DNA from 3 places in the Arthrobacter sp. TJ-266 genome. Region 3 is predicted to be linked to each of the others. Evidence: riboswitches for the same ligand, from Rfam matches in the RefSeq annotation. Region 3 holds a riboswitch; each other region holds the start of a gene.
The links. Region 3 has a riboswitch for cyclic di-GMP ahead of AC4D12_RS00700 (glycoside hydrolase family 26 protein). Riboswitches for the same ligand answer to the same signal wherever they lie in the genome.
Positions count from the first base shown of each region.

Region 1: linked by a shared signal. The riboswitch ahead of AC4D12_RS13150 (LamG domain-containing protein) and the one ahead of AC4D12_RS00700 (glycoside hydrolase family 26 protein) in region 3 are both predicted to bind cyclic di-GMP.
Region 2: linked by a shared signal. The riboswitch ahead of AC4D12_RS01565 (response regulator transcription factor) and the one ahead of AC4D12_RS00700 (glycoside hydrolase family 26 protein) in region 3 are both predicted to bind cyclic di-GMP.

Region 1 covers NZ_JBZCNC010000004.1:308,827-318,898, forward strand. Annotated here, with positions in the region: gene AC4D12_RS13125 (Bug family tripartite tricarboxylate transporter substrate binding protein) at 1-933, opposite strand, end outside; gene AC4D12_RS13130 (ATP-binding protein) at 1,126-2,715, shown strand; gene AC4D12_RS13135 (response regulator) at 2,712-3,479, shown strand; gene AC4D12_RS13140 (NADPH-dependent F420 reductase) at 3,527-4,276, shown strand; gene AC4D12_RS13145 (DUF1643 domain-containing protein) at 4,394-4,882, shown strand; gene AC4D12_RS13150 (LamG domain-containing protein) at 4,986-6,278, opposite strand; cyclic di-GMP riboswitch class I at 6,295-6,369, opposite strand; gene AC4D12_RS13155 (glycosyltransferase) at 6,695-8,722, shown strand; gene opgC (OpgC domain-containing protein) at 8,773-10,072, shown strand, end outside.
Region 2 covers NZ_JBZCNC010000001.1:283,351-293,422, forward strand. Annotated here, with positions in the region: gene AC4D12_RS01520 (low molecular weight protein-tyrosine-phosphatase) at 1-449, opposite strand, end outside; gene AC4D12_RS01525 (hypothetical protein) at 459-851, opposite strand; gene AC4D12_RS01530 (hypothetical protein) at 1,026-1,601, opposite strand; gene AC4D12_RS01535 (methyltransferase domain-containing protein) at 1,594-2,391, opposite strand; gene AC4D12_RS01540 (MarR family winged helix-turn-helix transcriptional regulator) at 2,411-2,869, opposite strand; gene AC4D12_RS01545 (MMPL family transporter) at 2,963-5,122, shown strand; gene AC4D12_RS01550 (hypothetical protein) at 5,278-5,751, shown strand; gene AC4D12_RS01555 (hypothetical protein) at 5,853-6,371, shown strand; gene AC4D12_RS01560 (hypothetical protein) at 6,500-6,940, shown strand; gene AC4D12_RS01565 (response regulator transcription factor) at 6,951-7,754, opposite strand; cyclic di-GMP riboswitch class I at 7,892-7,966, opposite strand; gene AC4D12_RS01570 (ArgP/LysG family DNA-binding transcriptional regulator) at 8,040-8,933, opposite strand; gene AC4D12_RS01575 (LysE/ArgO family amino acid transporter) at 9,003-9,608, shown strand; gene AC4D12_RS01580 (hypothetical protein) at 9,624-9,848, opposite strand; gene AC4D12_RS01585 (DUF2252 domain-containing protein) at 9,907-10,072, shown strand, end outside.
Region 3 covers NZ_JBZCNC010000001.1:120,523-130,594, forward strand. Annotated here, with positions in the region: gene AC4D12_RS00670 (NAD(P)/FAD-dependent oxidoreductase) at 1-441, shown strand, start outside; gene AC4D12_RS00675 (hypothetical protein) at 647-1,228, opposite strand; gene AC4D12_RS00680 (DNA-formamidopyrimidine glycosylase family protein) at 1,437-2,327, shown strand; gene AC4D12_RS00685 (hypothetical protein) at 2,693-4,492, shown strand; gene AC4D12_RS00690 (DUF4265 domain-containing protein) at 4,960-5,439, shown strand; gene AC4D12_RS00695 (DUF1883 domain-containing protein) at 5,688-6,464, shown strand; gene AC4D12_RS00700 (glycoside hydrolase family 26 protein) at 6,746-8,011, opposite strand; cyclic di-GMP riboswitch class I at 8,026-8,100, opposite strand; gene AC4D12_RS00705 (peroxiredoxin-like family protein) at 8,402-9,073, shown strand; gene AC4D12_RS00710 (ROK family transcriptional regulator) at 9,118-10,072, opposite strand, start outside.

The sequences.
Region 1 (10,072 bases), on a different contig from region 3:
GCCGGTCAGGAAGGCGTCGCTCCAGTTGTTCTCCTCGAGCGTGGCCTTCCAGGTGTCGGTGCCGTGCAGGTCCGTGACGAGCTGCGTGAGCTTCTCCGCCTGGGCGTCGTCGATGTTCCCGGGAGCCACCACACCGCGCCAGTTGGTGAGCACGAGATCCACGCCCTCCTCGGTGAGGGTGGGGGTTTCGGGCAGCTGCGGTGCGGCTTCCTCACCGGACACCGCGAGCGCGCGCAGCGTGCCTGCCTCGACCTGCTCGGCGTACTCGCCGACACCGGAGATGCCCGCGTTGACCTTGTTGCCGAGCAGTGCCGCGAGGGACTCGCCGCCGCCGGAGTAGGGGATGTAGTTCAGCTTGTCGGAGGAGATGCCGGCTTCCTTGAGCACGGACCCCGCGAGGATGTGGTCCGCGCCTCCTGCCGATCCGCCCGTGATGGAGACGCCCTGGCCCTTGGCCTCGACGTCGTCGAGGAGGTCCTGCAGCGTCTGGTAGGGCGACTCGGCCGGCACCACGATCACGAGGGGCTCCTCGGTGAGGCGGGCGATCGGCGTGGTGTCCTCGATGCGGTTGGCGGCGTTGTTGGTCTCGACCGCACCCACCATGACGTAGCCCATGACCATGAGCGTGTTGGGGTCCGTCTCCGTGGCGAGCTGCGCGAGGCCGTTGGTACCCCCGGCACCACCGACATTGACCACCTGCGCGTTGCCCACGAGGTCGTTCTCGGTGAGGTCCGTCTCCATGGCACGGCCGGTCTGGTCCCACCCTCCGCCGGGATCGGCGGGGACCACGATGTTGAGGCGCTCGATGGCGCCGTCGTCGCCGCCGGCGGTGGTGCTCTGGGTCATGGAGCTGCAGGCCGAGAGCGCGAGGGCGGAGACGAGGGCGAGGGACGTGATCGCCGAACGGCGCGTCGTGATGCGGGAGGTGGTCATGGGATCTCTTCCTTGAGATTGGGCGCTCGGTGGGAGCGGGAACGTGTGTGATGCGGATCACCACTGCTGTGCCCAGGGTAGGAAGGTGGCTGAGCGGGGGTAAAGCATGCGGTCGTAGTGCTCGTAGTGGTCTTTGTGGTCACCGCCCGCCCCGGCAGTGCCCCATGTCACACTGGACGGATGATCAGGACGATGTCGCTTCGATCGCAGCTGTTCTTCCTGCAGCTCGCCATCGTCCTCGTCATCGTCGCGGTGGCAGGCGGCACCGCCGTCACCATGCAGCGCCTGCAGATCCGCGAGCAGTACCAGGACCGGATGCTGGGCGTCGCGCAGTCCGTCGCCCAGCTGCCCTCGGTGGTCGAGGCCTTCGACGAGACCGACCCGAGCGCCACCATCCAGCCCATCGCGGACCTCATCCGGCAGTCCACCGGCGTGACGTACGTCGTCGTCACCGATGACGAGGGCATCCGCTACTCGCACCCGAACCCGGACCTGATCGGGGAGCTCGTGTCCACGGATCCGTCCGTGCCGCTCTCCGGTGACACCTTCGTGGGCACCCAGACCGGGACGCTGGGCAAGTCGTGGCGCGCGAAGGTCCCCATCCGCAACAGCGACGGCGGCGTCATCGGCACGGCGTCCGTGGGTGTCCTCGAATCCGAACTCGCCGCCGACCTCTACGAGGACCTCCCCCGCCTGCTCATCTGGCTGATCGTCGCCGCGCTGGTGGGCTCGGCGGGTGCCAGCTGGATCTCGCGCCTGGTCTGGCTGCGGATCTACCGCCTCGAACCCGAGCAGATCGCCACCCTCCTCGAGACACGCGATGCCATGATCCACGGCATCAGCGAAGGGGTGGTGGCCGTCGATGCGCACCACCGGATAGCACTGCTCAACGACGAGGCGAAGCGGCTGCTGGGCCTCGACGACGCCGCCACCGGCCGCCCGGCCGAGGACGTCATGGAGCCCGCCCTCGCGCGGCTGCTCACCGATCCGGCGGACACCGACGAGACCGTGCTCTCCGGCGAGCGCGTGCTCCTCGCACGCACCTCGGACGCCCTGGTGGACGGCACGCGGGTGGGCCGCGTGATGATCCTCCGTGACCGCACCGAGCTCTACCAGCTGCTCATTGACCTCGACGGCGAACGCGACGTCACCCAGGCGCTCCGCGCCCAGGCGCACGAGTTCGCGAACCGCATGCACACCATCTCCGGGCTGCTCGAGCTCGGCAGGACCGGGCAGGCGGTCGACTTCATCTCGCGCTCCGGCCACGGCGGGTCACTCGTCGCCGGGAGCATCGCTCCCGGCATCCAGGACCCGGACGCCGCGAGTCTCCTCATGACGAAGAGCACCATCGCGGCGGAGAAGGGCATCGACCTCACCATCGACGACTCCTCGACCCTCGCACCGGACGGCACCACCGACGTCGTGACCGTCCTCGGCATCCTGATCGACAACGCGCTGGAAGCCGTGACGGCGAGCGGGCGCGGCGACGGCCAGGTCTCGGTGCACGTGGCCACCGAGCCTGGCTCCGTCCGCATCACCGTTGCCGACAACGGCCCCGGCGTCGCCCCGGCGGACCTCGACGGCATCTTCTCCTCCGGGTACTCCACGAAGGACGGCGGCCGGACCGGGACGCGCGGCTTCGGCCTGGCGCTGGTGGACCGCATCGCCCGGCGCCGCTCGGGGCACGTGGTGGTGGACGACGCCGACCTCGGCGGGGCCGAGTTCACCGTCTGGCTCTCACCGTCCCACGTCGAGGCGCGCGCCGGGCTGCAGGTGCCATGACCCTCCCCGCCACCGTTCCGCTGATCCCCACGCTCGTGGTCGACGACGACCACGAGGTGGCGGGGATCCACACCGGCTTCCTGCTCGCGCACGGCGCGTTCGACGTCGTCGGGGCCGCGCACACCGGCGCCCGTGCCCTGGAGCTGGCCGAGACCCTGAGGCCCCGGCTGGTGCTGCTGGACATCCACCTGCCGGACATGACGGGCATCGACGTGCTGCGGGCCCTCCGCAACCGCCCCGGTGACCCCGTCGACGTCATCGCGATCACGGCCGCCCGCGAACTCGACACCGTCCGTGCCGCCGTGGCCGGCGGCGTGCTGCACTACCTCGTGAAGCCGTTCAACGCGGCCGTGCTCAACGAGCGGCTGGACCACTACGTCGCCTACCGCCGCGATCTCGACGACCACGCGGCCGCCGGAGCCTCCGCCCTCGACCAGGGGCGGATCGACCAGCTGCTCCGCACGGGCGCGACTCCGGGCGCCGGGCCGGGAAGCGCGTCGGGGACTGCGACGGGCACCGCCGCGCTCCTGCCGCCCAAGGGCCTCTCCGCCCCCACGCTCGACGCCGTGATGCTGGACGTCCGTGCGCACGGCGGCGGGACCTCCGCCTCCGAGGTGGCCGAGCGCCTCGGTATGGCGCGCGTCAGTGCCCGCCGGTACCTGGAGTTCCTCGTAGCGCGGGGCCAGGCGCGGATCGTCCCGCAGTACGGGTCCGCGGGGCGGCCGGAGAAGTTCTACGTGTGGACGGACGCGGGCGCCCGCTGAGACCTGACTCCTGAGGAATAACACCGCGCACACGCTGTTGTCCCTGCATGACCGAGAACACAGCCCCGAACACAGCCCCGGACACGACGCCCACACCGACAGGGCACACGCGGACGGCGGCGGACACGTCCGTGCAGCCACGTGGCGTCCGCAGCACCATCGGGTTCATCGGCTCGGGCAACATCGGCGGGCAGCTCGCGCGCCTCGCCGTCGCCCGCGGCTACCGCGTGATCATGAGCAACTCCCGCCGCCCGGAGTCGCTGCAGGAGCTCGTGGCCGAACTCGGTGACAGTGCACGCGCCGGCACGGTGGAGGAGGCGGCCACCGGGGGCGACGTCGTCGTGGTCACCATCCCGCTCAGGAGCATCGATGCCGTCCCCGCCGAGCCGCTGGCGGGCAAGCTCGTCATCGACACGTGCAACTACTACCCGGAGCGCGACGGGCACATCGCCGAACTCGACGACGAGACGACCACCACGAGCGAACTGCTGCAGCGCCACCTCCCCGGGTCCTTTGTGGTGAAGGTGTTCAACGGCATCCACTTCGCGCAGCTGACCACGGACGGCACACCTACCGGGACACCGGGCCGTCGCGCCCTGCCCATCGCCGGTGACGACTCAGACGCCAAGCAGGCCGTGACCGAGCTCCTCGACGAGTTCGGCTTCGACACCGTCGACGCCGGTGCCCTCGCGGAGGGGTGGCGCTTCCAGCGCGACACCCCCGCCTACGGGCCGCAGCTCGACGCCGACGGCCTGCGCGAGGCGCTCGGGCGGGCTGCCCGCTACGCGGACATGTAGGCAGCCAGTGCATCGGCCGGATCCGTGCGGCTCACTCTCCGCGCTCGGCGGACGGCGGACGGCGGACGGCACTATCGTTGCCGGCGAGGCCCAGTGATCAGAAGACGAGGTAGCACCATGAGACGTGGAGCCCACATCGACGGCGAGTATCGATACACCCTCGACCGTCACTGGGGCGACGACGAGGCATCACGGAACATCCTGCACCTCGTCATGTTGAACCCCTCCGTCGCTGACGGGCTCGGTGACGACCCCACCATCCGGCGCTGCATCAGTTACGCCCGATCGCTCGGACTCGACGGGCTCCGCGTGGTCAACCTCTTCGCGCTCCGCTCCACCGACCCTCGAGGCTTACGCACTCATGTAGACCCCGTCGGCCCGCGCAATGACCAGATCCTCGATCAGTGCATGCGCGAGGTCGCGGACGACTTCATGGTCGCAGCATGGGGAGCCGACACCTTCGCCCGGGACCGAGCCACAGTCGTCCATGCACGTGTCGCGTCCCACGGCATCGCGCTGAAGTGCTGGGGGAGAACGAAGGACGGTCACCCTGGGCATCCGCTCTATCTTCGACGAGATGCCGTACTGACCACGTGGACGCCGTGATGGTACCGGCTGTCCGTCGACAGGTTCGGTCTTCCTACCCTTGGTGAGCCGGTCCGAGCCGCCGGGCTGAGTCCCCCGTCGGACGGGCCTCCCGCCGCGGGGTCTACTTCCCGCCGAGGACGATCGGCGAGCAGCGTGTCCCCTCGCAGATCTGGTAGCTGACGGACGCCCTCGTCGTCGTCGTCGAGTAGCGGCCCGTATTGGGGATGGTGGTCCTGACACCGTTCGTCACGAGGGTCACCGTCGTCGCCTTCGTCCCCGACCATGCCAGCGCCGTGATGATCCCGCCGCGCACCTTGGCGCTCGCCACAGCGAGCTTGATGGAGGGTACCGGGGCAGGCGCCGGAGCGGGTGCGGGAGCGGGAGCGGGTGCGGGAGCGGGAGCGGGTGCGGGAACCGGAGCGGGAACCGGAGCGGGAACCGGAGCGGGAACCGGAGCAGGGGCAGGTGCCGGAGCAGGGGCAGGTGCCGGAATCGGAGCAGGGGCAGGCGCCGGAACCGGAGCAGGGGCAGGCGCCGGTGCCGGCACGAAGGAGAAGTCCCTCACCACCACCTTCTCCGGCATGACCGCCGCAGGAGTGCCTCCGCCGCCGTCGGTCACCCAGAGGTTGAAGTGGATGGTCTCGCGAGCGGGCTCGGGGACGTTCTCGCCCTCCAACACCGTGCGCTTGAGCAGCGGCCCGGCGTAGCCCTCCCCCGCGAAGGTCTCGAAGGTGAGCTTGTTCGGCTCCCACACCAGGCGGTGGGTGAGGATTGGGTGGTTGGTGACACCGAAGATTGCGGTGTTGTTGCCCACTCCGGGGGGCTTGGTGGCGTCGAACCAGAAGCCGTGGCCCTGCGTCACCGGCCACACCTGGTTGTAGTTGCTCCCTCCGCCCCAGGAACTGGCCTCGCAGAGGTCCATCTCGTTGTAGCCGGGGGCCACGGCGGGGTCGTAGGTGAAGAGGCACCCCCACACCACTTCCTTCTGCAGCGTGGTGAGGTCCTTCTCGATGGTGGTGCTGTAGGTGCCGTACCCGAAGCCGTGCCGCGTGGTGTTGAACTCCGCCCCGATCGCCGCCTTGCCCGTGGGGTTGGAGAGGGTCATGGTCACATGGCCGTTCGCGTCGGGGCTGCTGACGTTGGCCGGGTCGAAGAGCTTGTTGTAGTTCGGTGCGCCACTCCACCACCGCTTCTCCCAGTTGAAGCCCTTCCAGGCGAAGTCGCCCACCGGGCCGGGGTTGGCCGCCATCGGGGTGGTGTCGGCGGCGGTCGCGGGTGCCGGGACGGCGACCGCCAGCATCAGCGCTGCGGTCACGGCCCCGATGAAGGACGCCGCGTTCCGACGCCGGTGCTGTGGGCGGGTCTCGACGGTGACTGCCTGGCGGGCACGACGACGTACGGGAAAAGGAAGCATGGCGGAGACCTTCTCGTTCGGTAGCCCGGCGGACCTCGAGGGTTCCGTGGCTTTGCGTCACCGGTTCGCACCGGCTTTGCCCTTCTCGCTGAGCGGTTGCCCGAGCGCCGCCGTCGGTCCTCGACCACAGGGCCTCCGGCCCTTCCATCCTCCCGCCGATCCGCCGCCCCCACCCGGCGGATTCGCTCAGCAATGCCTCAGGATTGACGCAGTGGGTCAACCCGGCCTATCCCGTATGGGACCCGTCCGGACACTCAGGTACCTTTGTTCCAGTATTCGCGGCCCCTGACACCGGATGGGCGGCCCAGCGCTACCGGTCCGGCGTCCGGCCGGCACCGAAGCAGTGCCAGGCGCACAGGTAGGAACGGGAGTCCCGCATCATGAGTACCGAATCATCGGGGTCCACGGCCGCAGAGATGAACCCGCACCAGGAGGACTCCGGCGGACGCAGGCTGCTGATCCGCGCCGTGGTGCTCGTGACCACCGTCCTCGGGCTGAACTACATCGTGTGGCGCTGGCTCTACTCGATCAACTGGGATGCATGGTGGATCGCCATACCCCTGGTCCTCGCGGAGACCTACTCGCTCATCGACTCGCTGCTGTTCGGCTTCACGGTCTGGAAGCTGAAGAAGCGCACGCCGCCCGAGGCGCCGGAGGGCCTCACGGTGGACGTTTTCATCACCACGTACAACGAGCCCCTGGACCTCGTCCTGACCACGGCGCGTGCGGCGAAGGCCATCCGCTACCCGCACCGCACCTGGATCCTCGACGACGGCAACCGGGCGGAGGTCCGAGAAGCGGCGGACGCCGAGGGGATCGGCTGGATCACGCGTTCGGCGGACTGGAAGGACATGCCGCGGCACGCGAAGGCGGGCAACCTGAACAATGCCCTGATGTCCACGGACGGCGAGTTCCTCGTGATCCTCGATGCCGACCAGATCCCCGATCCGGAGATCCTGCACAGGACGCTCGGGTACTTCACGAACGAGAAGATGTCCCTCGTGCAGACCCCGCAGGTCTTCGTGAACGTGCCGGACTCGGACCCGCTCGGCAGCCAGGCGCCCCTGTTCTACGGTCCCATCCAGCAGGGCAAGGACGGCTGGAACGCGGCCTTCTTCTGCGGTTCCAACGCCATCATCCGCCGCGAGGCCCTCATGCAGCTCGGCGTCACGCGCTACGTCACGGAGATCGAACTGGCCCTGCACAAGGCCCTGAAGACCTCGGACAAGGTCATCGCGAAGGCGAAGAAGGGGCTGGATCCGGGCAACGACCGCATGGTCGACGCCCTGGACCTCGTGGCGAAGGACCTGAGGAGGGTGCGCCGCCGCCTGCAGAAGGGGCACGGCATCTCGGAGGTCACCTACGAGTTCCAGCAGCGGATGGTCTCCATCACGCGCCTGCTCGTCAGCGCGGACATCGCTGCGTTCCACGCGGATCTCGCGTCGCTCGAGGACCTCGACATCGCCGGGCTCGACGCCGGTCTGCAGGACGCCTCGGCGTCGACCCCCGCTCTCGCCGTGGTCGACGACGCCGCCCTCGACCAGCTCGCCCAGCGCGCCTGGTCGCCACTCGCAGCGATCGACGCCGTCCGCGTCCTCATCGATTCCGTCAACGCGGACCGCAGCGGGGAGGCGCAGGCCGTGATGCCGATGGCCACCATCTCCGTCACCGAGGACATGGCCACCTGCATGCGGCTCCACTCGCTCGGGTGGGAATCCGCCTACCACCACGAGAAGCTCGCCGACGGCCTCGCGCCCGAGGACCTCAACTCCATGCTGACGCAGCGGCTCCGGTGGGCGCAGGGCACCATCCAGGTCATGTTCCGCGAGAACCCCTTCGCCCAGAAGGGCCTGACGATCGCCCAGAAGCTGATGTACGGGGCCACCATGTGGAGCTACTTCTCCGGCTTCACGGCCCTGATCTACATCGCGGCGCCCATCATCTACCTGATCTTCGGCATCCTCCCGGTCAACTCCATCAGCATCGAGTTCTTCTCGCGGCTCATCCCCTTCCTCGTGGTGAACCAGCTGCTCTTCGCGATCGTGGGCAAGGGCACCAAGACCTGGCGTGGCCAGCAGTACTCGCTGGCCCTGTTCCCCGTGTGGATCCGCTCGGTCACCTCGGCGTTCGGCAACGTGTACCTGGGACGCAGCCTGGACTTCGCCGTCACCCCGAAGACACTGCAGCAGGATGCGCAGCTCCGCTGGGACCTCGTGAAGCCGCAGCTCTGGGCCATGGGCCTGCTGCTGGGGGCCGCGATCATCGGGATCATCCGCCTCGCAGTGGGCCAGGCGGACGTCCTCGGCACCACCGTGAACATCGTCTGGGTCATCTTCGACCTCGTGATCTTCAGCGTCATCATCGAAGCAGTCCGCTACCGCGGCTACGAGCACTATCAGGCGGACATCGCTCGTGCGAAAGAAAGGCAGGACGCCAGGGAATGACCGGTCTCACCCGGGGGCGGAATCGCCGGAGGGGACCCGTCCGGATTCTGATGGCAGTGTGGTTGACAGCGCTCATCGCGCTCGGCACACCCGCCCTCACCGCGGTTCCCGGCGCCATCGCCGCCCCAGCGGTGACCATGACGACGCAGGACCAGCAGCCCATCGAGGACCCGACGTCGCTCACCGAGGGGCGCTACTTCGGCCCGGAACTCGACTGGTCCGCCTCCGGCGCCCGCGCCTACGCGGACCGGTCCGGCGTGACGCCGTCGTTCTACAGCCGTCCCGTCGCCTACCCGCTCGACGCCGATGCCGAACGCGACCTCGCGGACCTCGCTCGGCAGAACGCACCGCTCGGCGCGCTGGCCGTCGTCTCGCTCGAACCGACCGTTCCGCTCGAGGAGCTCACGGCAGAGGACGCCGCCCACCTGGCGGAGACCCTGGGGCGGATCAGCGAGGGAGTGCGCACCGCGTTCTTCCTCCGCTTCGCACCCGAGATGAACGGCACCTGGTTCGGCTGGGGCCAGCAGCCGGACGCGTACGTGGCCGCCTTCCGCACCGTCGCGGACGTCGTGCACGCCGAGGTGCCGTCCGCGGCGATGGTGTGGGCGCCGTCGTACGCGGCCGGGTACCCGTTCACGGAGGCCTACGGCGCCGTCGAGGGGCTGGAATCGGGCAGCGTCCCGGCACTCGACAGCAACGGGAACGGCCTGATCGACGGCGGTGACGACCCCTACGCGCCCTACTACCCGGGCGACGACGCCGTGGACTGGGTGGGGCTGTCCCTCTACCACTTCGGGAGTTACGAGAGCGGGCAGGTCGCCGTCACCGACGGCGCCCGCACCTACTCGGGTGCCATCCGGACGTCCGTGCTGCCGGAGCCGGACAAGTTCGCAGACCAGCTCGCCGGCGTGTACGGCGCGGCTCCCGGCGCCCCGCAGATCGACTTCGCGAAGGAGTACGCCTCCGGCAGGGACCAGCGGATGATCGTGCAGACCGCCGCCCTGTTCGATCCCGAGGACGCAGACAGCGCGCCGGAGACCGAGATCAAACGGGCCTGGCTGGAGCAGGTGCTGGCACCCGGCATCGCGGAGGAGTATCCCGAAATCGGGGCCGTCACCTGGCTCGAATCCTCGCGGCCGGAGCCCGAGGCCGAAGGCCACACGGTGGACTGGGGGCTCCTGACGGACGACGGCGCGACGGCGGCGCTCGCCGACACGCTCGCTACGGACCCGGGCCTCCGGCTCGGGCCCATCACCGAGGTGGTCGCCCAGGAGGACGCCAACGAGGCGACGTCCCAGGTATGGGAATCAGGCTCCCCCACCAGCACGGCGATGAACTGGCTCGTCGGAT
Region 2 (10,072 bases), 160 kb from region 3:
GAGCCCTCCACCAGGCGCCAGGTCGCGTCGAAGTCGCTGGCGTCGCCGTACCAGGGGTCGTAGATGCCGAGCTGGTCGAGGTCCGAGTCCGTGGTGGCCGGGTCGAACTCGCGGAGCAGGTGGATGCGATCGCGGGCGTCGTCGTCGGGCGCGTTGGTCCGCAGATCGCCGTAGTGGTCGAGGTCGAGGGCGAGGATGAGGTCGCGCTCGCGGTACCACTCCGGCTCGAAGCGGCGGGCGCGGTGGAGGTGGCTCTCGATGCCGAGTTCGGACAGTTTGGTGGCCGCCCGCTCGTCGATGGGCCGCCCCGCCTCCCAGTCCGTGGTGCCTGCGGAGTCGACGGCGACGTCGTCGGCCATGCCCGCCTCCGCGAAGGCCTGCGTCAGCATGAGTTCCGCCATGGGGGAGCGGCAGATGTTCCCCGTGCAGACGGTGATGATGCGGTACATCCGAGAAGCCTAGCCGTGGTTCCGGCTCCGAAGTGGCGCGGCGTCGTCGGGCTGTCGGTCGAAGGGCGAGAAGCCGTGCTCGTCGCGGAATCGCCGGATCCAGCGGAGGCGGGTCACGCCGAGATGAATGCCCCACGCGCCGACGGCTGCGAACATCGCGAGAAGGAGCGCTCCTGTCCACAGGGCCGCGGAGTCGCCCTCGCCTCGATAGCTGTCGATGGATGTTCCCGCCATGAGAAGTCCGGCGAGGACGAGTCCCACACCGAACAGGAACGTGTTCCGGGGATTACTGAAGGGGTGGAAACTTCCCCGGTAGTTGGGGTGCGCCCACGGGTACGGCTCCTTGAGCCTCGGCGGCACATGGGAGTCCCACTGTCGGGGTCGCCAGAGAGGCGCGCTCATACGAGGAACCTGAGGACGTGCGGCTCCAGGACTGTGATGGTCGAGAGCTCCCGCGCTGCTGCACAGTGAGGCCCGATGATGCCGTTCGACATGCCCGTTCCCCCTGGTTGAGACCTTTGCCGTCAGCCTAGGCCACGGTTCGTCATGCGGCGATGGAGAGAGCTGCCCAGACGGTCACTCCGTCAGCTCCTTCTTCAGGACGGCGGTCGCGGTGGGCGGCGCGATGACCTGCAGGAGGCCGCCGTCGGTCTGCAGGAAGGTTGCCGGCCACCGCCGGTACCCGGCCACGAGCTTCGGAGGACGATTGCCCTCGGGTTCCCCGATGAGCGTGGCGTTCGCGAAGGTCTTCAGCCGCCCGACGGGCGTTGCGTCGAGATCACCCACCTGGCCCTGGACCTGCAGTGTCCCGTCGCGCAGGCGCGCGGTGCCGAACTCCCAGACGTCGGAGAGCGAGCCCGGGCGTGCGCGCGGGAAGCGGATGCCGCACTCGAAGACGCCACGGCCCAGATCCGCGGCCTGGCGCTGCACCCTCTCGCGCCGCACGCGCCGGAACAGGAAGTACGCGGCGACGCTGAAGACCAGGAGGCTCACGGCGATGCGCTCCCAGAAGGAGAACCCCAGGGCCTCGAGAGCGGCGGAGATCGGGAAGATCGGTGCCACCGGGGCGAGCGTGACAATGATCCCGATCTTCTCCCAGCGGCCCGGCGGTGTCCGGCGGATGTCATCATGCGAGTGTCCGGTCTCAGCCACGCGCGAGGATCTCCACGCTCGGCGTCAGGAACACGCCGCCGTCGAGCCGTGCCCAGCGCCGCCATCCGTCGGCGAGGCGCTCGAGGGTCCGCTGGTCCGCCAGGCCCCGCTCGAGTGTCTGCTCGGCGAACGCCGAGTGGAGCACCCGGTCCGCCCACGACGCCGCGTGGGCCGCGCGGTCCTCAGGAGCCGCGTGGACCCAGGTCGACGACGTCACCTCGACGCCGGTGAAGCCCGCCTCGGACACCCAGGACGCCAGGCGCCGCCCGGCGTCGGGCTCGCCGCCGTTGCTCCGCGCGAGGCTGCGGTAGAGCTCCTGCCACTCGCCGAGCTCCGTGACCTCCGGGTACCAGGTCATGGCACCGTAGTCGGCCTCGCGCACGGCCACCACACCGTCGGGCCGCAGGACGCGGCGCATCTCGCGGAGGGCGGCCACCGGATCGGCCAGGTGCTGCAGCAGCTGGTGGGCGTGCACCACGTCGAAGGACTCGTCGGCGGCGTCGAGGTCGTAGACGTTGCCCGTGCGGAACTCGAGGTTGAGGATGTCCTCGTACAGCTCCACGGCTTGGGCCACGACGTCGGGGGAGCTGTCGATGCCGAGCACGGAGCCGGGCGCCACGATGCCGGCGAACTCCGCGGTGATGCTCCCGGGGCCGCAGCCGACGTCGAGCACGTCCATCCCGGCCTCCAGGAGCGGCTCGAGGTACGCCGCGGAGGTCGCTACCGTGCGTGCCGCATGCGCCGCGAGCACGCTCGGGTGATGGCCGTGCGAGTAGGTCTCCTCGTCCATGGGTGGAGACTAGCGCGGGTCAGCCGCCCTGCGCGTCCTTCGTGGCCTCGACGGTGGCCTCCGTGACGCTCTGCATCATGGTGCGGAGCAGGGCCAGCTGCTCGTCGGAGTACCCGTCGAAGACGCCGTCGATCCGCCGGGCCAGCGGCGCGAACAGTGCCGCGCCGGTGGTGCGGGCCTTGTCCGTCAGCTCGAGGTGAACCTGCCGGCGGTCCACCTCGCTGCGCTTCCGCGTCACGTGGCCGGCGGAGTCGAGGCGGTCCACGAGGGCCGTGGTCGCGGGAGAGCTGAGGTTCAGCTCCTCGCGGAGCATGCCGGGGGTGACGGTCAGGCCTGCCCCGGCGGCGCCCATCATGATGCTCAGCGCGTGGAGGTCCGTCCGGTACAGGCTGTCGCGGTCGCTCGCGGCCCCGACGTAACGGTCCGTCTCGATCGTGAACTGCCGCAGAAGAGCCATCAGCTCCTGGCGCGTCGTCATGTACCACCTCCGTGCTCAGCTTAGAGCGAGTTCCATATATCTCCATGATAGATATACTCTGCGGTAGAGATTGATCCCGAGGTCTGGAGAGACATGAAGAACCGCTGGCTCAGGGTTGTGCTGCCCATCGTCGTCGTCCTCATCTGGCTGGCGGGAGCCGCGGTGGGCGGGCCCACGTTCGGCCGTCTGGAGGAGGTCTCGAGCAACGACCAGGCCTCCTTCCTGCCGGCGAGCGCCGAGTCCACGGAGGCCGGTGAGCTCCAGCAGCAGTTCAGCGAGTCGGACGCCATCCCTGCGGTGATCGTCGCCGAGTCCTCGACGGCGATCGCACCGGCCGACCTCGCCGCCTACGAGGAGCTCGGAGCCACGCTCGGTTCGGTCGAGGGCCTCGAGGCGCCCGCCGAGGGTGCTCCCGCCGTCGTCGGGCCCGTGCCGTCGGAGGACGGCCTCGCGGTCCAGTACATCGCGTTCGTTTCCTCCGACGCCGAACTGGAGGAGGTGGTCGCGGAGCTCCGGACCACGCTCGACGACGAACTGCCCGACGGCGTCACCGGCTATGTCACGGGGCCGGCGGGCTTCACGAACGACCTCGTGGCCGCCTTCGGCGGCATCGACGGGATCCTGCTCGCCGTCGCCCTCGGCGCCGTGTTCCTCATCCTCCTCGCGGTCTACCGCTCCCTCGTGCTGCCCTTCCTCGTGCTGCTGACCTCCGTGTTCGCGCTGGCCACCTCGATCCTGCTCGTCTTCGGATTCGCGAAGCTCGGGTGGATCCAGCTCAGCGGGCAGAGCCAGGGCATCCTGTCCATCCTGGTGATCGGCGCCGCCACCGATTACTCGCTCCTGCTCGTGGCGCGCTTCCGTGAGGCGCTGACCGAGCACCGCACCACGTGGGAGGCCATCCGGGTGGCCTACCGCGGCTCGTTCGAGCCCATCCTCGCCTCCGGCGCCACGGTGATCCTCGGCCTGCTCTGCCTGCTCTTCTCGGACCTGAACTCGAACAAGAGCCTCGGGCCCATCGCCGCGATCGGCATCGTCTTCTCGCTCGCCGCTGCTCTCACGCTGCTCCCGGCCTTCCTGGTGCTCTTCGGCAGGGCGGCGTTCTGGCCGCTCCGCCCGCGCTTCGATGCAGAGCGGGCCACCGTGGCGGCACCGCACCACGGCAGGCACGTGGCCCTCGACGGCCCCACGGCGGTCAGCGCGGAGACGGGCCTGGAGAGGCTGAAGGGTGTCTGGCGGCGCGTGGCCCTGCTGGTGGCGCGACGTCCGCGCGCGGTGTGGCTGGCCTCGCTGCTCATCCTGGTGGCGGGCGCACTCGGGCTCACCCAGCTGCAGGCCAACGGGGTGCCGCAGTCGGCCCTGATCCTCACGCCCTCGAACGCCGTGGACGGTCAGGACGCCCTGGCCCGTCACTTCGACGCCGGCTCGGGCAGCCCGGTGTACGTCGTGGCCCCCGAGGCGGAGCAGGAGGCTGCGCTCGACGTCGTCGCGGGGCAGGCGGGCATCTCCGACGCCATGGTCACGGCTGATCCCACCGGTGCCGCCGTCGTCGAGGACGGCCGCGTGCTCATCAGCGGCACGCTCGAGTACCAGGCCGATTCGGACCGCGCCGAGGACGTGGTGCGCGAGCTGCGGACAGCGCTCGACGACGCCGGGACGGACGCGCTCGTGGGAGGCGTCACGGCGGTGGCGATCGACACGAACGACACCGCGCTCGCGGACCTCGTGAAGATCATTCCGATCGTGCTGCTCGTGATCCTGCTGGTCCTGATCGTGCTGCTGCGTTCCGTCCTCGCCCCGGTGCTGCTCGTGGCGAGCGTCGCGCTGTCCAATGCGACGGCGCTCGGCGTCTCGGCGCTGGTGTTCAACGGCATCTTCGGCTTCGAGGGCGCCGACGCCTCGGTCCCGCTGTTCGCGTTCGTCTTCCTCGTGGCGCTCGGCGTGGACTACAACATCTTCCTCATGACCCGCGTCCGCGAGGAGTCGCTGCGCATCGGCACCCGGCCGGGGGTCCTGCGTGGGCTCGGCGTGACAGGAGGTGTCATCACGTCGGCGGGCGTCGTCCTCGCCGCCACCTTCGCTGCCCTCGGGGTCATCCCCATCCTGTTCCTCGCGCAGATCGCCTTCGTGGTCGCGTTCGGCGTGCTGCTGGACACGGTGCTGGTGCGTTCCCTGCTCATCCCGGCCCTCGCCTACGACCTCGGTCCGACGATCTGGTGGCCGTCGGCGCTCGGACGGGTACCGTCACCACGGTGACATCGGCCTTCCCTCCGGTGTCCTTGCCCGGAGGTGGACATGGGCACCTCTCTCCACGGACACCACCCGGCGCCCGCCATAGCCTGTGGTGAGATCCTCGCCGGTGTCGAGGGCAGGGCAATGAGCCAGGCCACGAGCAGAGGAGTGGGGGACGCATGACCGCCAGAGGCATGATCGGCGCGAATCTGGAGCAGCTGGAGCAGCTCGCGGTCCTCATGGGCACCTCCGGCTCGGGCACGGGGGATGTCGTCACGTGGGGGATGACCCTGGTGGGGGAGCCGAGCATTGCCGGTGCCACGAGCTACCCCGAGGTCTATCCGCTGAGCGGCTCCGAGGAGACACCGGGACCCGAGACGGTCTTCGGCCGGGACAACCCACTGCAGGGCAGCGTGGACTGGACCACAGGACTTCCCGACGGGAACATCGCCAACCAGGAAGACAGGTGGAAGTTGATCGTGGAGGACACGTTGCCGGGCTACCAGGAGCTGCTGCAGAACGACCCGGAGGAGGCGCGGCGCATCATCGCTTCCGACTTCGGCGACCGGCTCGAGGCCAACCGGCCCTCCAACACCATCCCCGACCTCACGCAGAGGATCATCGATGGCTTCGGTGTGGAGGTGAACCAGTGACGCGTGCGACCCTCCGGCGGACCGTCGCTGGCATCGTGATGTGCGCGGCGCTTGCGCTCACCGCGTGTTCGTCATCAGGCAGCAACGAAGGAGCACAGGCCATGGAACTGACAAAGGCGGGATCCTCGCGATTCGACGAGGGAGGTGTCGAGGCGATCAAGGATGCGCGGTCCGCCACGTTGAACCTCACATCGGGCGCCCTGACGAAGTCCGACATCGGTCTCGCCGATGACGCCTTCATTCCCATGGTGACGGTGGACGAAACCACTCCGCTCGAGGTCACGGTGAGGATGCCGGAGGGCGAGGTGGTGCTCGAGACGCCCATGCTGAAGCTCTTCGACGCCTCGGGTGGTGCGGCCGTGGACACCATCACCCTGTTCCGGGTCTTCGATGAGCCCGACGAGCTGGTCGCCGAGGTGGTGGCCTCCGTGGACACCTACGGGGTGCAGGCGGAGGCGGTGGACCAGTGGGTGTCCGACGACGAATCCGGCCTGTACGCCTCGCACGACAAGGCTTTGCCGGTCGGGACGAAGCTCGGTTCCGGCGTCCAGATCAGCGTCAACTGGCAGGACGGGGATCCCCGTCAGGTCCTCGAATACACGATCACTCCCGGGGAGTGAGAGCTGGACCTCTTCCGATCCGCAGGAGATGGGGGAGGCGCGGTGAGGTCGAGGGCATCATCCTCAGGCTTTGCGCAAGAACCTGTGGATACCGGTACTGGGCACTCAGCCGTGGCTACCCTGAGGGGGTGTCCACGCATCCCACTCCGCAGCCTCGCGGCTTCCAGCAGGACGACGGCGCGGCCTCCCCCGACGACGCCGTTCCAGGAGCGGACGCGCCCTCGATGGTCCTGGATCCGCGGGTACTGCGGGAGATGCGGCAGGACTTCTCGGACACAGCTGTGGTATCCCGCTTCGCGAGGGATTTCTCCACGAGCCTCGGCGACAAGCTCGACCGCCTGGACCTGCGACTGCGCGATGGTGACACGACCGGCGCGAGGGACGCCGTCATCAGTCTCAGCATCTCGGCCGACATGATCGGGGCGGGCCGGCTGGGTGATGCCGCACGGGCCGCGCGCACCACCCTCGCCGCGGACGCGTCTGCCGGCTCCGACGTGATGGAGGTGCTCCGCGCCTGCGCCGCGGACACCCTGCGGCAGCTCGAGCTGACCTATCCCGGATCGGTCTGACGGTTCCGGCTCAGGGCGAGCGACTCGGCATGATCCTGAAGCCGACGCCGCGGACCGTGGTGATCAGGTCCGGGTCACCCTCGCTGCGCGAGAGCTTCTGGCGGAGGTTCGCGATGTGCACCTCGATGGCTCGCTCGTCCGTCCGGCTCACGAAGTTGTAGCCGCGGTACTCCTTGCCGCGAGACACCCGGACCAGATCCTCCTTGGTCCGCACGGCGCCCTTGCTGTTCAGCAGCTCGTGCAGCAGGTTGAACTCGGTCTTCGTGAGGGGCAGTTCCTTGCCTGCGCACTCCACCGTGCGGGTACCGCCGTCCACCACCAGGTTCCCATGGCGCAGGACGTCCGCGGGTGGGCCGCCGCCGGTTCCGGACGGCGGGATGACGACGGCGTCGGGTGAGGGCGGCTCGAGGCGCAGTGCCACGTCGCTGACACGAGGCCGGCGCAGCAGGGCGTCGATCCGCGCCCGCAATTCGCGGGGTCGGAAGGGCTTGAGTACGTAGTCGTCAGCCCCGGCCTGCAGGGCAGTGAGGATGTCCGTCTCCTCGTCGCGCGCCGTCAGCACCACCACGTAGCAGTCGGTCGTGGCGCGGATGCGGCGCAGCACCTCGTAGCCGTCGATGTCCGGGAGGCCTATGTCCAGCGTCACGACCGTGGGTTGTTCGGCGCGGACGGCGTCCACGCCCTCACGCCCGGTGGTGGCCCCGGACACCTGGAAGCCGCCCTGCTCGAGGATGGCGCACACAAGATTGCGGATATCGAGATCGTCCTCGATCACCACGGCCGCGCGGCGGTCGCTGACCGGGGCGCTATTCATACTGGGCCGATGTTCGTGGAGTGCGCGGTGAGGCCTTCGCGGTCACCACGTGTGCCGGGCAACGGCCGAGGCCATCGGCTACCGGTCGGGATGCATCGGAATGTCGTCTCCGGAACATGCTTCGTGACCCTGTTCTCTTCGGCGGCCCGGCTGACCCCGAGGGTCCCGTGGCTTTGCGTCCCTGCCTCGCACCAGGTTTGCCTTTGTCGACGGGCGTGCGCCCGCTCGACCATGGTAGCAACGCCGACCGACACTTCCGAGAGGTCGCCCGGGTCCGGGGCGAGGTCATGACGGGGTCTCCTGCCGTCGAAGAACACCCGCAGCCCGGCGCACCGCGTCGCTGACCGCGCCGAGCGCCCGGGATCCACGCCTCCACTGCTGCCAGTGGAGCAGGACGTCCACGTGAGCGCCGGGGTCGAAGGTGACGAGACCGGCCGCACCCTCCCTCAGTTCCAGTTCCGCCATGAGCCCCCAGCCCATGCCGAGCCTGATCGCCTCCGCGAACTCCTGGGCGGCCGGCACGTAGTGACGCGGTGGCGCCAGGACGCCGGGGGAGCGGCTGCGGAGGTAGCGGTCCTGGAGGTCGTCCTTGCGGTCGAACACGATCACCGGCGCGGCGGCGAGCTCGTCCGGCGTGGCGCCGGCGCTGAACCAGGTCCGCCGGAACTCGCGCGTGCACACCGGTACGTACCTCATGACGCCCAGCGGTTGTGCGCTGCACCCCTGGACCGCAGTGGCCACCGAGGTGATCGCGGCCGATGCCGCGCCGCTGCGCAGGAGCTCGAGGGAGTACTCCTGGTCCTCGCGCAGCACCTCGATCTGCAGGTTCCCCGCCACGGGGGCGAGGGCGGGCAGCACCCAGGTGTGGAGGGAGTCGCCGTTCACCACGATGGTGATGTGCTGCCGCTCCTGCTCGCCGGTCGCCGCGAGCTCCAGGGCGAGATCGGCCGCGAGAAGATCCAGCTGGCGGGCGAAGCGCACGACGGCGAGCCCGGCCTCCGTGGGCCGGAGAGGTCGTGTGCGCGATACGACCGGGCGCCCGACGGACAGCTCGAGAGCCCGGATGCGCTGGCTCACGGCCGACGGCGTGATGGCGAGCGCCTCGGCCGCGGCCTCGAAGCTGCCGCCGGTCACGATGGCAGCGAGAGCACGCGCCTGAGCGGCGTCGACGTCCTTCATGAGCACTTCTTACCATGCTGTAGAAGGATTAGCTGGTCTACACCGGGCGTCACGCCCTACGTTCGAGGCATGATCACCACCGTCGCCACCGGGCTCGCCGCCGGCCTCACCCTCATCATCGCGATCGGCTCGCAGAATGCCTTCGTGCTGAGGCAGGGCCTACGGCGCTCGCACGTGGCCCTCGTCGTCACCGTCTGCGCCGTCTCGGACCTGCTGCTGATCGGCCTCGGCGTCGGCGGACTCGGGGTGATCATCGAGCGCGCGCCGGTGCTGATCGACGTCGTGCGGTGGACCGGGGCCCTCTTCCTCACGGGGTACGCGGTCCTCGCGGCACGGCGCGCGGTGCAGGGGGAGGCGCTCGACGCCGAGGGCGGCACGCGGGCCACGTCGTGGCAGGCCGCACTCGGGACGTCCCTGGCCCTGACCTGGCTCAATCCGCACGTGTACCTCGACACCGTGCTGCTGCTCGGCTCCCTCGCGAGCACGCACGGCACCGACGGCAGGTGGTGGTTCGCCGCCGGCGCCGGGCTGGGCTCCGTGCTGTGGTTCACCGGTCTCGGGGTGGGCGCCCGCTACCTCGCCCCGCTCTTCCGGCGACCGTCGGCGTGGCGCGTGCTCGACGCCCTGATCGCCGTCGTCATGCTGGCGCTCGCCGTGATGCTCGTCCTCGGGTGACCGCTCCCTCCCCGTTCACCGCTCGAGGTTGGCGCGTTCCTCGATCCAGTCCGTGGCGGCGTCGGACAGGTGGACGCCGTCCGGTCCACGCTCGCCCATCCACCAGGTCTCGGAGGCGATCAGGCCGCCCGCCCGGCTGATGTCGGCCACCACCTCTGGCGAGAGCGGCTCGCCGTTGTGCGCGATCAGCCAGTCACGCGTCTGCGGCATCACGAGCATCCACCACTGGTCCAGGTCCATCCGGGAAGTATCGCATCACCGCCGCCGGCCGCACAGGTTGCGCGCGTACCGTGGGCGCATGGACGCCAGCACCGTACGTCAGCAGCTCATCGTCAGCACGCTCGTCGAGGCCCACCAGGACCTGATGGTGGCGGATCCACTCGCCTTCCGCGCCCGGTTCCGCAAGATGGCCGCTGATCCGTACGCGTTCTACCGCGGCAGCGCCGCCCTCTTCTACACGGACA
Region 3 (10,072 bases):
GGCGTACGCATCGTCGAGGGGATGGTGGCCGGCTTCGAGCTGGCGTCGGCGGATTCGGAGGCGAGGCCGGACGCGGGCGACGCCGATGATTCGTCCGATGCTCCCGGGGTGCCGCGTGCGCTGCAGGCGGTCCGGCTCGACGACGGCTCGGTGATCCCCTGCTCCGCCCTCTTCTGCGAACCTGGTGCGGATGTGGGGTCGCCGCTGATCGACGCCCTCGATTGCGACCGGCGGGACGACGGCTGCCTCGAGACCGACCACCTGGGCCGCACCTCGGTGGCACGCGTGTGGGCTGTGGGTAACCTCGCCGACCCGGCGGCTCAGCTCCTCCCGGCGGCGGGGGACGCCTACCGGGTGGCCGTCGCCATCAACGCGATCCTGGTGCGGGAGGAGTGCGACGCCTGCCTCGAGGTGAGGCGGCCGGTGGAACAGGGCGTGTGACGGCCGGGCAGCCAACCCGGGAGGTCTGACGGGTAGTCGGGCAGCCGGGGGCCCCGGTCGATCGGGAGGCCGAGTAGTTAGTCGGCTGTAGCCCGTGCGGTTGATCCGAGGGTGTGGTTCGGGCACGGCAGAAGGGCCCCGTCGAGACCGGAGCCCTCCTGCGGCCTGCACCCCCTGCGCGGCGCGCGCCGCCCAGGGCGGTCCTCTACTTCCCGAGATCCGGCCGGGTGTCCTCGTCCTGCTGCTGGAACGGCGTCTCCTCGATGTCGAGGGGGTCGCCTCCGCTGGGACCGAGGGTCCCGGGCGTGATGCCGCTCGCGGCCCTGTGGTCTCCTCCGCCGTCCAGCCCGCCGTCGGACGCGCTGTCCAGTCCTGCGGTCGGTCCCGTGTTCATCCCGAGGTCCGTGACGTCGTCGGGAATGCCGGAGGTGCCGGAGCTGCTCGAGGTGCCGGAACCGGCGTCGTCGAGGGCCGAGACCACCGGCGGTACGCCGAGGGGCAGGTCACCGCTCGCGCCGACGTCCGCTCCGGGCGTCTGGGGTGCCTTGGCGCCGTCGTCCGCTGCTCCGGCGCCGCCCTTCTTGAGGACGCCCTGCAGCTTCTCCTGCACCTCGGGCGCCTTGCTCTTGAGCGTGCCCGTGGTGGACGCGACGGTGTCCTGCACCTTCGGGTTGTTCCACAGCTGCTGCGCCTTGGTCCTGATCTGCTCGTAGCTCTGCCTGCCCGCTCTGGTGCCGAGCACGTAGCCGACCGCGAGGCCTGCCCCGAAGACGAGTTTGTTCTTCATGCTGTTCTCCCTCCATCTGGGTTTCCCCGAATGTAGACCACCCGGGGGTGCCGGGCGAGGGCGAAGGGCTCCCCACTCCGCTGCTGTACAACGGGGGCTCGAATGGATAGCGGGGCGGGTGGATGCGGCCTACGAAGGTGTCGGTGGCGACGGCTAGCGTGAGTCGTACACGGTGTGAACGCGTAGCTGCAGGAGACAGGGAGGTCGGATGCCCGAGGGGGACAGCGTCTACCGGCTCGCGCGCAGGATGCGCGCCGGCCTCGACGGGCGCCTCCTCAGCCGGGGTGATCTCCGGGTGGCCGCTCACGCCACCGACACCCTCGACGGCATGCGGGTACTCGAGCACGTGACGCACGGCAAGCACCTGCTCATGCGCCTCGACTCCGGGCTCACGCTCCACACCCACCTCCTGATGCAGGGCTCGTGGACCATCACCGCGCCCGGCAAACGGCTACCTCGCACGCTGCTGCCGGACGTCCGCGTACTCCTCGCCACCGAGGGCGGCCCCACGGCCTACGGCGTGGACCTCCCCGTCGTGGATCTCGTCCCCACGAAGGCCGAGGACGACGTCGTGGGGCACCTCGGCCCCGATCCACTGCGGGACGACTGGGACGCGCCGGAGGCCGTGCGCCGGTTGGCCGGGGACCCCGTACGCCGCATCGCCGCCGCCCTCCTGGACCAGCGGAATGTCGCGGGGTTCGGCAACCTGTGGGCCAACGAGCTGTGCTTCCTCCGCGGCGTGCATCCGGACACCATGGTCGCCGAGGTGGACCTCCACGCCCTCGTGACCCTGGGCGCCCGCTGCCTGCGTTTCTCCGCGACGCACCGCTCGGCTTACCAGGTGACCACGGGCAACACGCGCAAGGGTGAGCAGCACTGGGTCGCCGGCAGGGCAGGGAAGCCATGCCTCCGCTGCGGCGCCACGGTCGCGGTCCGCGCGGAGGTGCCCAACGATCCCGGCCGTCGTCGGACCTGGTGGTGTCCACGCTGCCAGCCCCTGAGCGGGGCGAGCGCGGAGAACGCCGCGGCGGAGTCCCCCTTCGTCGCCGTGCTCCCGACCGGAGCCGGTGCCAGGCCGCGTTCGAGGTGCCACTACTGATCGTCGTCAACCTCTTGACCGACGTCTGTTGAAGTCGCTTCCTACGTCATTGCTGCAGGTGAAGCTGCCTGACCCCCTCATGCCGACCGGACGCCGATCCCTCAACAAACATCCAGTCTCACTCGCGCTGAAGGCTAAAGACCGGGGCAGGGAATGGCCGGTATGACGAATATCCCGGCAAGTACCCGGGACCAAGCTAAGAAGTGCTACCTCTGAGGCACAATAGAAGCTTGCCGTGCGACCTTCGGGGTAATGAGCGGCTTCTCCACATATTCCGAAGGAACTATAAGGGTGGAGCAGCCAGTAGTCGGATCAAGCCGATGGCGTCATCGTCGGGTCTTGTCTGAAACTAACGGGGGACACGCATGGAGGTTGAAGAGCGGGCTGAACGAGCCGCAGCGGTTAATCGGATTTCAGCCGCCGTCCGGGCTAGTGCACGAGACGGCGACAAAGGCGCACTGGAACTTGAGCACGCACTCGTCCTCCTTGACGAGCTGGATCTCCGGGTACTCCGCGAAATCGAGCGTGAACTTGGTAACGAGAGCAGCGTCATCACTCATCCCGGCATCGGCCGCAACAGCCCGGGAATCGCGGCGTTCCTGGGCCAACGATACGCAGCATCTATCGGGAAATCGCAGTATTCACTGACGACAGCTGTTACGAGAATCAGAGCCGACATATTGGATCTTCTGGTGTTCCGCGACATAGAACGCGCCCACGGGGGCACTATGTTCACCCGGGTCGTTCAGAGCGTCAAGAAGGCGCTTGACCTTCCGGAGCACGGCAGCCTCGCAGAAACCGGATGCGCCAGATATGGGGCATCCAACATCTTTCTGCTGCTCGATGTGGCGGCGTCCTTTGCCACAGTGCAGTTCGAACGGACTTCTGTGGTTCTTGCCGGTGTCCGAGGGCCGGAGGGGATGGACCTCTACGCCGACGCACTCGACAATTGCCATTTCATGACAACCAGCTTTGCGCGGTACCTGCTCAAGTCACAGCCCGGACCTGGGAAGCTTTCTACGGCGGGTTCCCGGGGTCGGCTGGAGCGTTTCGGGATCTCGCCTACAAAGATCGATTACGAACGGCTCCTCCTCGAGCTGGAGAAGTTGCGGGCACTGTTACCGGAATTGAGCAGCGCCTACTCGTCCTGGGGGGCGGAAAGCAGCGGTAAAGTTCCGCTTCCCCCGGACGAAGCAGGCCGCGACGATACAGCACGGATGAAGTTCCAGGTACTGCGGCGGAACGGTGAGCCGCGTACCGCCGGCGAAGCGAACGAGCAACGCCTGGTCCGCCGAACCTGGACGTTTCGCCTCCGTGAGAAGAGGGCAACTTTCGCCGCCGCCTGTGCGAGCGTCGCGATGCTGGGGTACTGGCTGTTCCTCCAGATAGCGGCCCAGGATCTGTCGGTCCGGCTCCTTCTGCTAGAAGCCGTGCTGGGCGCACTTCTCGCTGCGACAATGTGTTCTTTCCTTGACGCTCGTGAAAATGGCTTCTTCCAGACTGCCGCAGAGCTTAATCACTACACCGTGCTACAGGGCCGGCGCGACGCCACGTTCCTGGCTGCCTTGCAGAAGGTCCGGCCGGAGGTCGCCGGGCTGAAGCAAGCCGGTCTCCCACGGCTTTTCACGGTCATGGCTGAACGCGACGGCGTTACTTTCCTCGGGCGTGGCCCGAGGCCCAAAGTGGTCGCATCCTTCCACTGGGTGCATGTCGCAAAGTTGACGGCGCCCCGAGGCGCCGCCGGATCACCACCCCGGGTGGCGTTTGTGGTGCGACGCGAAGGAGACGAGGTGGAACTTGGGTTCCCTTTGGAACGCGCAAAAGTGGCTTGGACACAACGCAATTTTCTTGAGAACAAACCGATGGAAGCAGTCCTGGCTTTGCTCCAAGGCCTGCGAACAAACTGGACCCTGCCGCCGTTTGGCGACCGACGCAGCAGCGACGAGTGGGACACCTCCGAGCGGTTCGCACTTCTCCGATCCGGAGTGGTCGGGGGTACCCCGTATGAGCGTGAGGTGCTCGACTGGGAATCCCGGCGGAAAGAGCGCGTAGAGCTGAGTGGAGGGGACGTTCTCCGCAGGACGCAGATGAGACTCGGTGCCGCTATTGCTGCCCTACTGTTCTGCATCGCGGTGCTTGTGCCGTTCTTCTCCGCTCTGCAGTGACCGCAGGGTCACCGCCCGAGATCAATGGTCATCATGTCAGCAGGCGGGGCAATCCCTGATTCCTTACGGGAATTGCAAGCGATTTCATGTCGTTCGTGCGTAGACCGGGTCCGACCGTGCATAGATCACTATACGCGTCATCAAAAATACAACGATCAGCCCGATTGGCATCCCTGTATTGTGGCCGAGAAGCCCAACTACGACGGGCGCGCCAAAACGGTCATAATCGAAAAAACGAAGAAGACTCTTACCGCACGTTTCATCCTGAGTTTCCGCACGAATGCAACTGGGGAAAATTCCTTCACTGGTATGGTCTCTTTCGCTCTAAGAACACGTCCCGATGGATCATCACAGACGATACTTAATTTGTGCCGATCAAGGATCCTGCAGCAGGACACCACTTTCGTAGCGGTTAGTGTCAGCTCACGCCGAGGTACATACAACACCCTTCCCTCGTCACTCACTGGGTGGAAGGGGCCCTGGAGCCGGTACCCGCTGCTGCAGGCCCAACAGAAACAGTCTGGTTCGCTTTGCCTCCTGATCAAGACACGGAGGAAGCGTGGGAGGGACTCCTCGCGCATCCCGAAAGTGACGACGAACTGACAATTGTCGCCGTGCCCATGTACCTCTACGACGTGAATTTCGGGGACCTGGTCAAAGGGATTCGGTCAGCAGAGGGGCCCTACGTCGCGGTAGGTATCGCGCAGAAATCTGGTGCTTCAACATTCCGGGTTCTCATTACCTCGGATCTCCCAAATGCTTGGCACGGCTTATCGTCGGAGCTGGCGGAACAGGGGTGTCTGGTTGACGTCATGTCTCCGAGCCTCATCGCGTTCTCCTGCCCTGCGGATCTCGCTCAGGGAGTTGCTGGTCGGCCGTCGCAGCTTCAGGAGGACGGTTTCCTCGAGTACGAGACTGGCCGCGCCGTCCTACCGGATGACCACTAAAGGATCCTTGACCGATTCTGGTTCAGACGCCGAGGGGCACGTTCAATCATGACAACCCTGATTCGGGCTTCTGGGGATTTGATTGTCGAGATCGTCGGTGAGGTCGGCATCCTCATGTGTTGCAACGCGGGAGCTGCTAAGCCTAATAGGCTCCGAGAAGCCAGCGTGTCCGGGGCGTGTGGTTCGATAAGGTCCTAGCGGGCCAGGGTGAACAATACGGCCACACAAGGTCGGGGAGGTAGGGCGAAATGGCAGGCTTGCCGTTTACGAAGTATCACTGGAACCGCCTCGACAAGGGGGCGACCGTGGTCGTGACACTGACCAAAGCCGCCAATGTGCGCCTGATGGACAGCTCGAACTTCAATTCATACAAGAACGGCAGAGCGCACAAGTTCTTTGGAGGCTTGGTCAAGACCTCTCCCTTCCGGATTACGGTCCCGCGCACAGGAAGCTGGTACTTGACCGTTGACCTGATGGGTTTGAAAGCGGGGAGTGTGCGCTCAACGGTTGCCGTTGAACCCCCGGCGTTACCTGTCGCGAAGTCGGCGTCGCAACAGTCCTTGCAAGGGATCCGACACGAACGTCCGCCCGTTGTTCCGAACGAAGACGGTGAGACGTGGGACGTGTTCATTTCCCACGCGAGTGAAGACAAGTCTTCCGTTGCTGAACCTCTTGCAATTGCGTTGCGAGAACGTGGGCTTAAGGTGTGGCTCGACAAGACCGAGTTGCGGATCGGTGACAGCCTACGCAGAAAGATCGACTACGGACTAGCCCACAGCGCCTTCGGCATCGTCATCCTGTCGAGTTCGTTTTTCGCGAAGGGCTGGCCTCAGTACGAACTCGATGGAATCATCGGGCTCAGCGTCAACGGCGATCAACGCATGCTTCCGATTTGGCACGAAGTATCTCGAGACGAGATCGCAAGGCAGTCCCCTTCTCTTGTGGACAAGATCGCTCGAAACACAGCCACGGACACGATCGCCGAAATCGCGGACGAAATTGCCTCGGTTGTAAACGAGTCTTAGATCCGGATTCCGAGGCGCCCGTAAGCCGGTCGGTCTGCGGCCGTGCAGACGACCTTGAGCATCTGTGCAGGCGACCGTGCGAACTGACAGCTTGACTTACTCACGCCTGATCAGAGCGATTCCCATATGCCCCGCCCGAGAAAAAGCCCGGTGATGGCGCCCTAAACGGGACACCCTCAAGCACGCTAACTACTGTCTCGACCTGATGCGGCAGAAACGACACCTCGTGAGTTTGACGCGCCTGCGGAACGCGCCACCTACAGGAGCGACCTGCACCGGAGTCACCGACGTGCGGCGAGCCCCGCTCTGAAGGCATCGGACGCCGTCGTGGAGCTGTTGATGCGCCAGTCCGCTTCCTTGTCGATGTGGAACCAGACGAGGGCGGCGACGTCCGGCTGGGCGGACAGGTAGCCGAAGAGGCTGCTGATCCACCCTGCCTTCGAGCCGCCGAGCTCGGACGCGGAGGTCTCCGCGATGACGATCGGCTTACCGGGAGCCAGCTGTCGCAGCTGCGCGATGCCCTCGCCGAAGAGTGCCTCCGGCTCCTGCCATGCGCTCCAGGACTGCGAGGTCCCCCAGTTGTAGCCGTCGAGGGCCACGACGTCGACGTACCCGGCGCCCGGGTAGAGGCCGCCGAGGGGGGTCGAACCCCAGTAGGGCACGTTCGGATTCCAGACCCAGCGCACGTTCGAGGCACCCGTGGAGGCCATGACCTCATGGACGTGGCGGTAGGCCGCGACGTAGTCGCCCGCGCCGTTCCCGTTGACACCCTCGGCCCACGGGTACCAGTCGCCGTTCATCTCGTGCGCGAAGCGCAGGTACACGGGCTGGCCCCAGGCGCCGAGTGCCAGGCCCCACTCGCGGATGTGGGCGTCGTAGTCGCCCGCCGTGATGCGGTCGAGCGAGTAGGCGGGCTGGTCGACGCCGCCACCCCAGGCCCAGGGCTCCCACGTCAGGAGGGTCTCCGCGCCACGCGCGCGGACGGCGTCGAGTTCCGCGATGGGGGCCGGCTGCCGGAAGTCCTTGTAGGAGAGCACGATCGAGGGCGCCTCGCCGGCCAGGCGCGCCACCTCGTCGAGTTCGGCTGCGGCCGCAGGGCCGCCGTTGGTGCCGACGCCGAACCGGATGCCCTTCGTAGGGTTCACGGCCGGGTCGACGGGCGATGGGGCCGGTGTAGGCGCCGGCGTGACGGTGTAGGTGGCGCGAGCCGCTACCGTGCCGGCGGTCGCCGTCACCGTGATGGCGCCGGAACCCGCCGGGACCATCGAGGTGCGGAAGGCGCCGGTGGACGTCGTCGTGACGGTGACCGTCGCTGAACCCGCGGTGAGGGTCGTCGTCGCGCGCTTCGGGAAGCCCGCGCCCGTCACGGTCACGGCGGCTCCGGGCGCGCCCGTCGCGCTGCTGAGGCTGATCGTCGCGGCCGCACCGGCGGACGACGGCGTCAGACCGACGAGAAGGAGCACGCTCGTCACCGCGATGATCACGAGGCGGAGGACAGCTGGGCTCGGAAGTGATGCCGGGAACGGGGAGCGAAGGGCGGGAGACATGTGACCTCACTGGTTTCGGTGGCCCGGCTGACCGCGTGGGTCCCGTGGCTTTGCGTCCCCGGCTCACGCCGGGTTTGCCGTTGTCGTCGAGCGCCTGCTCCGGGCTGAAGGATCTGCCGGGGTGTCAGCGGTCTGGTTCTATTCTGCCGCCGGACGAAGCACAGTAGGGCGGACTTCCGCTGAAGTGTGCCAAAGGATCCGCGCAGGTTAAGCGCAGAGGGCTCCTGCTGAGCCGTCGGTTTCCGAACACGTGCCGTGGCGCGGGTGAAGCGGTCCTTTGTTCGCGCATCCCACACCGGGCGCGTGCGAGCCGTTACTGGGAATCGTTGGTGACCTCCGCCACAATGGGTGTGGGTGCGGGCATGTCGATGCCTGCCCTAAGGAGAGCGAATGAAGCGAAGGACGGACTTCACGGCAACGATCGCGTCGCAGGTCGAGAACTTCCTACCCACCTTCAACGCGCGCATCGGCCCCGAGCTCGCGAGGGTGTTCGAGCGCGAGCAGCAGGACCTCCGGCGTGCCGGTGTGCCGAGGGACACGGCGGTGGTCGGTGACAAACTGCCGGACGCCGTGCTGTGCGGCGTGGACGGCTCGTCCGAGCGATTGAGCACGCTGCTCGTCGGTGCCGCCGCCGTGATCGTCTTCTACCGCGGCTCGTGGTGCCCGTTCTGCACCATCGCGCTGAGGACCTACCAGCGGGAGCTGCGACCGGTCGTGGACGCCCTCGGGACGAGGCTCCTCGCGGTCAGCCCGCAGGATCCGCACAGGGCGGCCGCTTCCGCCCGGGCGGAGGGAGTGACGCTCGACCTGTACTGCGACGAGGGAAACGCACTCGCCCGCAGCCTGGGGATCGTCATGACTCCGAGCGAGGAGGCGATGAGCGCACGGGCTGCGCTCGGGATGGACGTGGTGGGTGCTGCGATGGACCGCACCACGACCATCCCGTTCCCCACGGTGCTCGTCAGCGACGCCACCGGCACCATCCGGCTCATGGACGTGCGTGCGGACTACACCACGCGGACCGAGACGTGCGACATCGTGGATGCCCTCATAGCGCTCTGACCCGCTCCGGAGTCGCCGGCCGCGCATCGGGCGTATCAGGTCCCTCAGGCGAAGGAGACCGATCTGAGGCTGCGCGGGGACAGCCTGTCCTGCAGCACCAGGGTCGCGGCGCCGAGCGCCGCGGCGTCGTTCCCGTTGACCGAGAGCCGGACCTCGACCGGATGGATGGCGCGGGCCAGTGCGCGCTCCGCCAGGGCACTGGAGATGATGTCCACATAAAAGCTCCCGGCCGTGGAGAAGGCGCTTCCGGCGAGGACGATGAGTTGGAGATCGAGGAGGTTCACCATGGAGATCACCGCGCTGGCCACGTACTCGGCAGACTCCCGCATGAGGCGGAGCGCCGTCTCGTCGCCGTCGGTCGCTGCCGAACCGATGGCCGCGAAGTCCTCCGAGATCACCCCTGTGAGCGGGAGGTCGAGCGTCCCGGCTACGACGGCAGCGGCTGCCTGCGCCACCACCACTTTCGGGCTCGCGTACAGCTCGAGGCAGCCGATGTTCCCGCACGGGCAGGGCAACCCCCTGGCGTCCACGCTCACATGACCGATCTCCCCGACGTTCGAGCTGACGCCCTGGTAGATGGTGCCGTCCATGACGATCCCGGAGCCGATGCCGGAGCCCATGTACACCGACGCATAGGTGGAGTACCCCTCCGTGGCGCCGAGCCAGTACTCGCCGATCGCCGCGGCGGTCGCGTCGTTGTCGAACTCGCAGTGGAAGCCGGTGGTGGAGGAGAGCGCCCGCCTGATGGGGAAGTCGCTCCAGATCTCCAGGGACGGCGCGTACCGTACGGTGCCGGCCACGCGGTCGAGCGGACCCGGCGCCGCGATGCCGAGCCCGACGATGCTCGACCGTGCCACGCCCGACTCGAGGATGAGCGCGTCGATGTCACGCGTCATACGGCTCACCACGGTCAGGGGGCTGGTGTCTCCCGGGCCCTCGACGCGTCGCCGCGCCATCACGTGCCCGCGGAGGTCGGCCACGATGTACGTGATGTAGTCC